DNA from 2 places in the Pseudomonas sp. MYb327 genome. Region 2 is predicted to be linked to the other one. Evidence: predicted binding sites of a transcription regulator. Region 2 holds the regulator's gene; the other holds the start of a gene.
The links. The regulator sigma-54, encoded in region 2, starts transcription at its own class of promoters, with help from an activator protein. The targets are predictions, from matches to a motif close to ANTGGCATNNANNTTGCTNT.
Positions count from the first base shown of each region.

Region 1: ABVN21_RS15480 (circularly permuted type 2 ATP-grasp protein) is a predicted target of sigma-54. The motif match lies at 2,424-2,443, and genes of this name have one in related genera.

Region 1 is NZ_CP159258.1:3,450,936-3,456,447, reverse strand. It holds gene ABVN21_RS15485 (DEAD/DEAH box helicase) at 402-2,075, shown strand; gene ABVN21_RS15480 (circularly permuted type 2 ATP-grasp protein) at 2,475-3,884, shown strand; gene ABVN21_RS15475 (alpha-E domain-containing protein) at 3,897-4,847, shown strand; gene ABVN21_RS15470 (transglutaminase family protein) at 4,844-5,512, shown strand, end outside.
Region 2 is NZ_CP159258.1:4,302,333-4,307,844, forward strand. It holds gene lptA (lipopolysaccharide transport periplasmic protein LptA) at 1-502, shown strand, start outside; gene lptB (LPS export ABC transporter ATP-binding protein) at 502-1,227, shown strand; gene ABVN21_RS19475 (RNA polymerase factor sigma-54) at 1,412-2,905, shown strand; gene raiA (ribosome-associated translation inhibitor RaiA) at 2,980-3,288, shown strand; gene ptsN (PTS IIA-like nitrogen regulatory protein PtsN) at 3,301-3,765, shown strand; gene rapZ (RNase adapter RapZ) at 3,768-4,625, shown strand; gene ABVN21_RS19495 (HPr family phosphocarrier protein) at 4,641-4,916, shown strand; gene ABVN21_RS19500 (ZIP family metal transporter) at 4,986-5,512, opposite strand, start outside.

The sequences.
Region 1 (5,512 bases), 850 kb from region 2:
AAAGGGCGATCAGACCAAAGGTCTGTGTCTTGAAGGTGAACCGTTTTAGCGCCTTCGCCCGCAGGGCCGGGCCTTTGAAAAATAGACGCTTGCACGATTATCCGCAAAGCCTGTGACAGAACGCCGTACGCAGGAGTTTTGCGATAAAAAAAGCTCCCTTTTTCGGCAAATTCCGGTATAGTGCGCGCCGGCCTTTAGCCGGGCCGCGTTTAGGTAGAGCAATTCCCCGAAGTCAGCTTCGGCTGCACGTCCGTACTGCGGACTCTCCCTTGACGATTCTTTTCATTCATTCGTTTTCGCAAATCCCCGCCGACAAAGCTGCCAGGGCGACTCTTGAGTCTCAACACGGCACGCGCAGCTTTGGAGCATGGGTCTTTGCGGATGCACTTAGAGGCAGACCCATGACCCAGGAAACCGGCGGCTTCGCCGCTTTTAATCTTAATCCGAATATTCTTGCAGCCGTCACCGCGACTGGCTACGAAGAGCCATCGGCTATTCAGCAGCAATCGATCCCGATCATCATGGCCGGTCACGACATGATTGGTCAGGCGCAAACCGGTACGGGTAAAACCGCTGCGTTCGCCCTGCCGATCCTGCATCGCATCGATCCTGCAAAGCGCGAACCGCAAGCCCTGATCCTGGCCCCAACTCGTGAGTTGGCGCTACAAGTTGCAACCGCTTTCGAAACCTACGCCAAGCAAATGCCGGGCGTAACTGTTGTGGCTGTCTACGGCGGCGCGCCGATGGGCCCACAATTGAAAGCAATCCGTAATGGCGCACAAATCGTTGTCGCCACTCCGGGCCGTCTGTGCGACCACCTGCGTCGTGACGAAAAAGTACTGGCGACCGTGAACCACCTGGTTCTCGACGAAGCCGACGAAATGCTCAAACTGGGCTTCATGGACGACCTGGAAGTTATCTTCAAGGCTCTGCCTGCAACCCGTCAGACCGTATTGTTCTCGGCCACCCTGCCGCAGTCGATCCGTGCCATTGCCGAACGCCACCTGCGCGATCCGCAACACGTGAAGATCCAGACCAAGACCCAGACCGTTACCGCGATCGAACAGGCTCACCTGTTGGTTCACGCTGACCAGAAGACTTCTGCCGTTCTCAGCTTGCTGGAAGTGGAGGATTTCGACGCGCTGATCATGTTCGTGCGTACCAAGCAAGCGACCCTGGACCTGGCCAGCGCCCTGGAAGCCAAAGGCTACAAAGCCGCTGCGCTGAACGGTGACATTGCCCAGAACCAGCGTGAGCGCGTGATCGATTCCCTCAAGGATGGCCGTCTGGACATCGTTGTTGCGACCGACGTTGCCGCTCGTGGCCTGGACGTTCCGCGCATCACTCACGTGTTCAACGTGGATATGCCGTACGACCCGGAATCCTACGTTCACCGTATCGGCCGTACCGGCCGTGCCGGTCGCGAAGGTCGTGCGCTGCTGCTGGTGACTCCACGTGAGCGCCGCATGCTGCAAGTGATCGAGCGTGTTACCGGTCAGAAGGTTGCTGAAGTTCGTCTGCCAGACGCTCAAGCTGTTCTGGATGCGCGCATCAAAAAACTGACCAACAGCCTGTCGCCGCTGGTGGCTGAAGCTGAGTCGACCCACGGTGATCTGCTCGATCGCCTGACCGCCGACATCGGTTGCAGCCCGCGTGCCCTGGCCGCAGCCCTGCTGCGCAAAGCTACCAACGGTCAAGCGCTGAACCTGGCCGCTATCGAGAAAGAACGTCCACTGGTGCCGAACAACGCACCGCGTGGCGATCGTCCAGAGCGTTCCGGTGATCGTCCTGAGCGTGGTGACCGCGAGCGTCGCGCACCAATGCCACTGGGCGAAGGCCGTGCTCGTTGCCGTACCGCGCTGGGCGCGCGTGACGGTATCGCTGCCAAGAACCTGTTGGGCGCAATCCTCAACGAAGGTGGTCTGGCGCGTGAAGCGATCGGTCGCATCCAGGTGCGTGACAGCTTCAGCCTCGTTGAGCTGCCGGAAGATGGTCTGGAGAAGTTGCTGACCAAGCTGAAGGACACTCGCGTTGCCGGTAAGCAGTTGAAGCTGCGTCGCTATCGCGAAGATTGATCCGCCTCCGGGCTGATTGATCGAACATAAAAAATCCCCGACTGGTTCGGGGATTTTTTTTGCCTGCGATTTTTTATTCCTGCTTTTATTTCACAACATTTCCAAAGGACAAAAAAAACCGCCCAAAACAGGCGGCTAAAAGGGAAGAGGGATCACTGAATCAGTGAGTAAACGGATTATCCGCACCAACCAACGGGCAGTGAAATCAACTCTGGCTATGCTGGTGATAGGCGACAACTGCGCCTTGCAATGAAGCGGGGGCGATCGGTTTGGGGCGATTACTGCACAGGATTGGTGCGGTGCTTCCGTATTGGTTATCCAACCGATTGATATCAAAGCGTTTCTGCCGATGGCACGGGCCTTGCGATGCCTAGATGTCCGGGTGACAAGGAGTACGGCATGATCCGCACCTATTTTGATGAAATGTACGACGCCGGCGGTCAAGTCCGCCCGCATTATCGGGAGTTTGCCCGTTGGCTGGCCGAAACGCCTGACGAGCTTTTGGCACAACGGCGACGTGAGGCCGATCTGCTATTTCATCGCGCCGGGATTACGTTCACGCTCTACGGGGATGAGCAGGGGACAGAGCGCTTGATTCCCTTCGACACCATTCCTCGCAGCATTCCTGCCAGCGAATGGCGGGTGGTCGAGCGCGGCTGCATCCAGCGGGTCAAGGCGTTGAATATGTTCCTCGCCGACCTTTATCACGAGCAGCGCATCATCAAGGCCGGCATCATTCCGGCCGAGCAAGTGCTGGCTAACGAGCAGTATCAGTTGGCGATGCAGGGCCTGGATCTGCACCGGGATATCTATTCGCACATTTCTGGCGTCGATTTGGTGCGCGATGGCGACGGCACGTACTACGTGCTCGAAGACAATCTTCGTACACCGAGTGGCGTGAGCTACATGCTCGAAGACCGCAAGATGATGATGCGGTTGTTCCCGGAGCTGTTCGCGGCGCAACGTATCGCGCCCATTGATCACTATCCGAACCTGCTGCTCGATACCCTGAAAAGCTCCAGCCCTATCGATAACCCGAGCGTGGTGGTGCTGACGCCGGGACGCTTCAACAGTGCGTTCTTCGAACATGCTTTTCTGGCGCGGGAAATGGGCGTGGAACTGGTGGAGGGCGCGGACCTGTTCGTGCGTGATGACAAGGTGTTCATGCGCACCACCGACGGGCCAAAAGCGGTGGATGTGATTTACCGCCGCCTCGACGATGCGTTCCTCGACCCGCTGGCGTTCAATCCGGATTCGATGCTCGGTGTGCCAGGGCTGCTTTCGTCTTATCGCTCCGGCAATGTCGTCTTGGCCAATGCCATCGGCACGGGCGTGGCAGACGACAAGTCGGTGTATCCGTTCGTCACGGACATGATCCGCTTTTATCTGGATGAAGAGCCGATCCTGAAGAACGTGCCTACATGGCAGTGTCGTAATCCCTCTGAACTTTCCCACGTACTGGCCAATCTTCCAGAACTGGTGGTCAAGGAAACCCAAGGCTCCGGCGGTTACGGAATGCTGGTGGGGCCAGCGGCGACTGCAGCGGAAATCGAAGCCTTCCGCGCGCGAATCATCGCCAAGCCCCATGCCTACATTGCGCAACCGACGCTGTCGCTGTCGACCTGTCCGACCTTTGTCGAAAACGGCATCGCGCCACGCCACATCGACCTGCGTCCGTTTGTATTGTCTGGCCGCGAAACCCGGGTTGTGCCCGGCGGTTTGACCCGTGTCGCGCTGCGCGAAGGTTCCCTGGTGGTGAATTCCTCCCAGGGTGGCGGAACAAAGGACACCTGGGTGGTCGAGGATTGAAGGAAGCCTGCCATGTTAAGTAGAACTGCCTCGGATTTGTATTGGATGTCGCGTTACCTGGAGCGGGCGGAAAACCTCGCACGGATGCTCGACATCAGTTACTCGCTGTCGCTGATGCCACAGGATGGTCGCGGTGATGGCCTGCACGAATTGGCCATGCCATTGTTGATCACCGGCACCCTGGATGATTACCTGGAACGCCACGGCGAGTTGCATGCCGAACGACTGCTGCATTTTTTCGCCCTGGACGCGGCCAACCCGGCCAGCATCTACAGCTGCCTCGGCGCGGCGCGCGCCAGTGCCCACGCGGTACGTGGGCGAATCACCGCTGACATGTGGGAAAACATCAACGCGACCTGGCTGGAAATTCGCGGGATTGCCGAGCAAGGCCTTAGCCGATACGGCATGAGCCGTTTCTGCGAGTGGATCAAGGAACGTTCTCACCTGTTCCGTGGCGCGTCCTACGGCACGATCATGCGTAACGATGCGTTCCGCTTCATTCGTCTGGGGACGTTCATCGAAAGGGCCGACAACACTTTACGCCTGCTCGACGCCCGTTACGAAATGGCCGGCGATCAGGCCGAAGCCGTCAGTGATGGCACGGCCCACGCGTATTACCAGTGGAGTGCTTTGCTACGGGCCTTGTCCTCTTTCGAGGCGTACACCGAGATCTATCGCGACGCCCCCGGTGCCCGGCATGTTGCTGAGTTGCTATTGCTGCGGGCGGACGTGCCACGCTCCCTGCGCGCCTGCACCGAAGAAATCGACCAGATCCTCGCACAGTTGCCGGGGGCCAACGGACGCCCTGCACAACGCCTCGCGGCGGAAATCGATGCGCGACTGCGTTACACCGGCATCACCGAAATTCTCGACGAAGGCTTGCACGCCTGGCTCACCGAGTTCATCCCGCTGGTGCGCCAGTTGGGCAACGCGATTCACAGTTCCTACCTGGAGGCTGCATGAGACTGTCCATTAGCCACGAGACCACCTATCACTACGAAGATCAGGTGCGGGCGAGCATCCAGTACTTGCGCCTGACTCCCCACGACAGCGAGCGCCAGCACGTGCTCAGTTGGCAGCTCGACCTGCCGCGGCCGGTGCGTGCGCAACTCGATCCGTTTGGCAACATCTTGCATGTGCTGACCATGGACGAGCCGCACGAAGCGATCATCATCGGCGCCCGTGGCCAGGTTGATATCGACGAACTGCGCGAAGCCGAACACGAGAGCCAGTCAGCGCTGCCGTTTTTGCGTTTCACCCGTCTGACCGAGGCTGACCATGCCCTGCGCGCATTTGCCGAAAAGGAATGCAAGCAACGCCGGGACCGCACGGCGTTGATTGACTTGATGCATGGTCTGAATCAGCACATGACCTACACGCCGGGTTCCACCGAAGTGGATACCAGCGCCGCCCAGGCTTTCGCCGGGCGTTCGGGCGTGTGTCAGGACCACACTCACGCGTTCCTCGCCTGCACCCGCAGCCTGGGCATTCCGGCGCGGTACGTTTCGGGCTATTTGTACAGCGAAAACAGCGAGCATTTGGCCAGCCACGCCTGGGCCGAAGCCTGGCTCGATGACGCCTGGTACAGCTTCGACGTGACCAATGAACTGGCGCGACCGGAACGTCAC
Region 2 (5,512 bases):
ACTGGGAAGCGTGAGCGCCTGGGCTCTGCCGAACGATCAGCAGCAGCCAATCCGCATTCAGGCCGACGACGCCCAACTGGACGACAAGAACGGTGTTGCCACCTATACCGGCGACGTGATCATCACCCAGGGCTCGATGAAGGTCACCGGCAACAAAGTGACCATGACCCGTGCCGCCGATGGCGACATCGACGTGGTGACCTCGGTGGGCAACCTGGCCTACTTCGAGCAACTGCAAACCGCTGGAGACACCAAGCCCGTGCAGGGCTGGGGTGTGACCATCCAGTATCTCGCCAAGCAAAATCGTGTCGTGCTGATTGACCGCGCCAAGGTCATCGATAAGGACGACAACGTCACCCAAGGCGAGAAAATCGTCTACGACACCGAGAAAAAGCTCGCCAGCGCCGGTCGCGCTACCGGCAGCAAGGTGACCGAGTCGCGTCCGCGCATCGACATGGTGATCCAGCCGAAAAAGAAAACCGACGAGCAAAAGGCCCAGTAATGGCAACTCTGAAAGCTCAGCATCTGGCCAAGAGCTACAAGAGCCGTCAGGTCGTGCGTGACGTCAGCCTGTCCATCGACAGCGGTCAGATCGTCGGCCTGCTTGGTCCCAACGGCGCCGGCAAGACCACTTGTTTCTACATGATCGTGGGCCTGGTACAGGCCGATCAGGGCCGCGTCCTGATCGACGACCTGGATGTCAGCCATCAGCCGATGCATGGCCGTGCAAAGGCCGGCATCGGCTATCTGCCGCAAGAAGCCTCGATCTTCCGCAAACTCTCGGTAGCCGATAACATCATGGCGATCCTCGAGACCCGCAAGGAACTCGACAAGGCCGGTCGTCGCAAAGAACTGGAAAGCCTGTTGCAGGAATTCCACATCAGCCATATCCGCGACAACCTCGGCATGAGCCTGTCCGGTGGCGAACGTCGCCGCGTGGAAATCGCCCGGGCACTGGCCACTAACCCGAAGTTCATCCTGCTCGACGAACCCTTCGCTGGCGTGGACCCGATTTCGGTGGGTGACATCAAACAGATCATCTACCACCTCAAGGCCAAGGGCATTGGCGTGCTGATCACTGACCACAACGTCCGTGAAACCCTGGATATCTGCGAAACCGCCTATATCGTCAACGATGGCCAACTGATCGCCGAAGGCGACTCTGAAACCATCCTGGCCAACGACCTGGTCAAGGAAGTGTACTTGGGCCATGAGTTCCGCCTGTAAGCGCTGAGGTGTCTGGCAGGTCGCCAAAGCGCTTGTCTCGATAAAAAATCAACATTTTTTTATTGTTACAGCGCTCTAGGCAAACGCTGCAGTTTCGGGCATATAATTTGCTTATGTTTGGCGCTCCGGCGCCCTGTAGTGGATGGCGCATGTGCGCCGGCGAATAAGGTGTTAAGCCCCTGCCATGAAACCATCGCTAGTCTTGAGAATGGGCCAGCAGCTGACGATGACACCGCAGCTGCAACAGGCCATCCGCCTGCTCCAATTGTCGACCCTGGATCTGCAACAGGAAATCCAGGAGGCCCTGGAGTCCAATCCGATGCTCGAACGCCAGGAAGAAGGCGACGACTTCGACAACACCGACCCCTTGGCTGACAATGCCGAACTGAAGCCCAACAGCGACATTCAGGAGCCCTCCTACCAGGAAAGCGCCCCGACGGTGGATAACCTCGAGGAAGGCGACTGGAACGAGCGCATCCCCAATGAACTGCCCGTCGATACCGCCTGGGAAGATGTCTACCAGACCAGCGCCAGCAGCCTGCCGAGCAACGATGACGACGAGTGGGATTTCACCACCCGTACTTCCGCCGGTGAAAGCCTGCAAAGCCACCTGCTCTGGCAATTGAACCTGGCGCCGATGTCCGACACCGATCGCCTGATCGCCGTGACCCTGATCGACTGCATCAACAATCAGGGCTACCTTGACGAGACGCTAGAGGAAATCCTCGAAGCGTTCGATCCAGAGCTGGACATCGAACTCGACGAAATCGAAGCCGTTCTGCACCGCATCCAGCAATTCGAACCTGCCGGCATCGGCGCCCGCAACCTGGGCGAATGCCTGCTGCTGCAATTGCGCCAGCTGCCCGCCAAGACCCCTTGGCTTGCTGAAGCAAAGCGTCTGGTCACCGACTACATCGATCTGCTCGGCAGCCGCGACTACAGCCAGCTGATGCGCCGCATGAAGCTCAAGGAAGATGAACTGCGCCAGGTCATCGAACTGGTCCAGAGCCTCAATCCGCGTCCAGGTTCGCAAATCGAGTCCACTGAAGCCGAGTACGTCGTTCCCGACGTCATCGTGCGCAAGGACAACGAACGCTGGCTGGTGGAGCTCAATCAGGAGTCGGTGCCACGCTTGCGGGTCAACGCCCAGTACGCCGGATTCGTCCGCCGCGCCGATACCAGCGCCGACAACACGTTCATGCGCAACCAGCTGCAAGAAGCCCGCTGGTTCATCAAGAGCCTGCAAAGCCGCAACGAAACCCTGATGAAGGTAGCCACCCAGATTGTCGAGCATCAGCGCGGCTTCCTGGAGTACGGCGACGAAGCGATGAAACCGTTGGTCCTGCATGACATCGCCGAGGCGGTGGGCATGCACGAGTCGACGATCTCGCGGGTGACCACGCAGAAGTTCATGCATACCCCGCGGGGCATATATGAGCTGAAATACTTTTTCTCCAGCCACGTCAGCACCTCCGAAGGCGGCGAATGCTCGTCCACGGCGATCCGCGCAATCATCAAAAAACTGGTTGCCGCGGAAAATCAGAAAAAGCCGTTGAGTGACAGCAAGATCGCTGGTTTACTGGAGGCACAAGGCATTCAGGTGGCTCGCCGCACCGTCGCCAAGTACCGCGAATCCCTCGGGATCGCGCCTTCGAGCGAACGCAAGCGGTTGATGTAGAGCCACGCCACAGCGTTCCAGTGGCAGATCATCTGATCTGCCGCTTTATGCACTGGCAACGAAGGAGAAGCTGTATGCAAGTCAACATCAGTGGACACCAACTGGAAGTGACCGAACCTCTTCGCACCTACATCGGCGAAAAACTCGAACGATTGGAGCGACATTTCGACAAGATCACCAACGTGCAGGTCACGATGACGGTCGAAAAGTTGAAGCAGAAAATCGAAGCCACGCTGCATATTCCCGGGAATGAAGTTGTCGCCAACGCGGAACATACCGACATGTATGCGGCGATCGACGCACTCACCGACAAGCTTGATAAACAACTCAAAAAGCATAAGGAAAAGACCCAGAGCCTCCTCCAGGGCGCTACCGGTCGTTAACACTCCCAACCCATGATCCGACTTGAAAGCATCCTGACCCCCGGCCGTTCCCTGGTGAACGTGCCGGGCGGCAGTAAAAAGAAAGCCCTCGAACAAATTGCCAACCTCATCCATCGCGAAGTGCCGGATCTGGAGATGCAAGATGTCTTCGAGGCTTTGATTGCCCGTGAAAAACTCGGATCTACCGGTTTTGGTAACGGCATCGCTATTCCTCACTGCCGCCTGAAGGGCTGCGATTCGCCCATCAGTGCCCTTATGCACCTGGACGCCCCAATCGATTTCGACGCCATCGACGGCGCCCCGGTTGACCTGCTGTTCGTATTGCTGGTCCCCCAGGCCGCTACCGATGCGCACCTGGAGCTTTTGCGCCAGATCGCCAGCATGCTCGACCGCAAGGAAGTGCGCGAAAAACTGCGCAGCGCCCCGAGCAATGAAGCCTTGTATCAGGTTGTCCTGGACGAGCAAAACGGGCCGTAACCATGCGTTTGATCATCGTCAGTGGCCGTTCCGGCTCGGGTAAAAGCACCGCCCTCGATGTTCTCGAGGACAACGGCTACTACTGCATCGACAACCTGCCTGCCGGGTTGCTGCCGGAATTGGCCGAGCGCGCACTGATTCACACTGAGCTGTCCCAGCCGCTGGTTGCCGTGTCCATCGATGCGCGTAACTTGCCGAGCCATCTGACACGCTTTCCCGACCTGCTGGAAGAAGTCCGCAGCCGGCATATCCAGTGCGATGTCCTGTACCTGGATGCCGACGAGGAAACGCTGCTCAAGCGTTTTTCGGAAACCCGTCGTCGTCACCCATTGAGCAACGCCAACCGATCGCTGGCCGAAGCGATCAACGTTGAGAGCACCTTGCTCGGACCGATTGCCGACCTCGCCGATCTCAAGATAAATACCACCAGCCTGAACCTGTATCAGCTGCGCGACACGATCAAGCTGCGATTGTTGAACCAGCCGGAGCCGGGAACCGCGTTCCTGGTGGAGTCGTTCGGATTCAAGCGTGGCATGCCGGTAGACGCTGATCTGGTGTTCGATGTGCGTTGCCTGCCGAACCCTTATTGGAAGCCTGAGCTTCGTGAGCAGTCCGGACTCGATCAACCGGTTGCCGATTACCTGGCGGCACAGCCGGATGTCGAAGAGATGTATCAGGACATATCTACCTATTTGCTCAAATGGTTGCCCCGCTTTGCCGCCAGCAACCGCGCCTACGTCACTATTGCCATTGGCTGCACTGGCGGTCACCACCGCTCCGTCTACCTGACCGAACGTTTGGCCAAGACCCTGCAACAATCCCTGAAGAACGTCCAGGTTCGCCACCGCGACCTCAGCTAAAGGATTCACACCGCGATGCCTGCTCTGGAAATTGAAATCATCAACAAGCTGGGCCTGCACGCTCGCGCTTCTGCAAAATTCGTTGGCGTTGCCGGGCAGTTCAAGGATTGCACGATCAGGGTTGGACGCACGCCAGAGACCGCAGTCGACGGTAAAAGCATCATGGCCATGATGATGCTCGCCGCCGGCAAGGGCACCAAAATCCATTTGAGCACGGAAGGCGAGCAGGCTCAGGAAGCGCTGGATGCGCTGGTGAAGTTGATCAATAACTACTTCGACGAAGGCGAGTAACCCCCGCTTCTGTGGTGAGGGAGCTTGCTCCCTCGCCACAAGATGTTCCTTCAGCTATTAGCGCCCGGTTCAGGCCAACGCCGTATCCATCACCATCATCAAACAAAACCCGATCAACAACCCAAGACTGGCAAGCTTTTCGTGGCCGTGTCGGCGCGACTCGGGAATGACTTCGTGGGTCACCACCAAGAGCATCGCTCCCGCCGCCATTGCCAATCCCAACGGCAACAACAGTTCGGCCAGGCTCACCAGCCAGGCGCACAACAGAGCGAACACGGGCTCGACCAAACCGGAAGCCGCACCGATCAGGAATGCCTTGAAGCGTGACATCCCTGCCCCGGCCAGCACCAACGCAATCACCAGTCCTTCCGGAACATCCTGCAAGGCAATACCCATCGCCAAACTGTCAGCATCAGGCATTCCACCGCCGGCCGATACACCGATCGCCATGCCTTCGGGAATGTTGTGGGCAATGATTGCGAACACGAACAGCCAGATTCGCGGCGCAATCACCGGGTGCTCAGGGGTGCCGACGAGCATTTCCGGTGAAGCCCCCGAGACCTTGAGGTCGACCAGAAACAGACCGAACGCGCCGA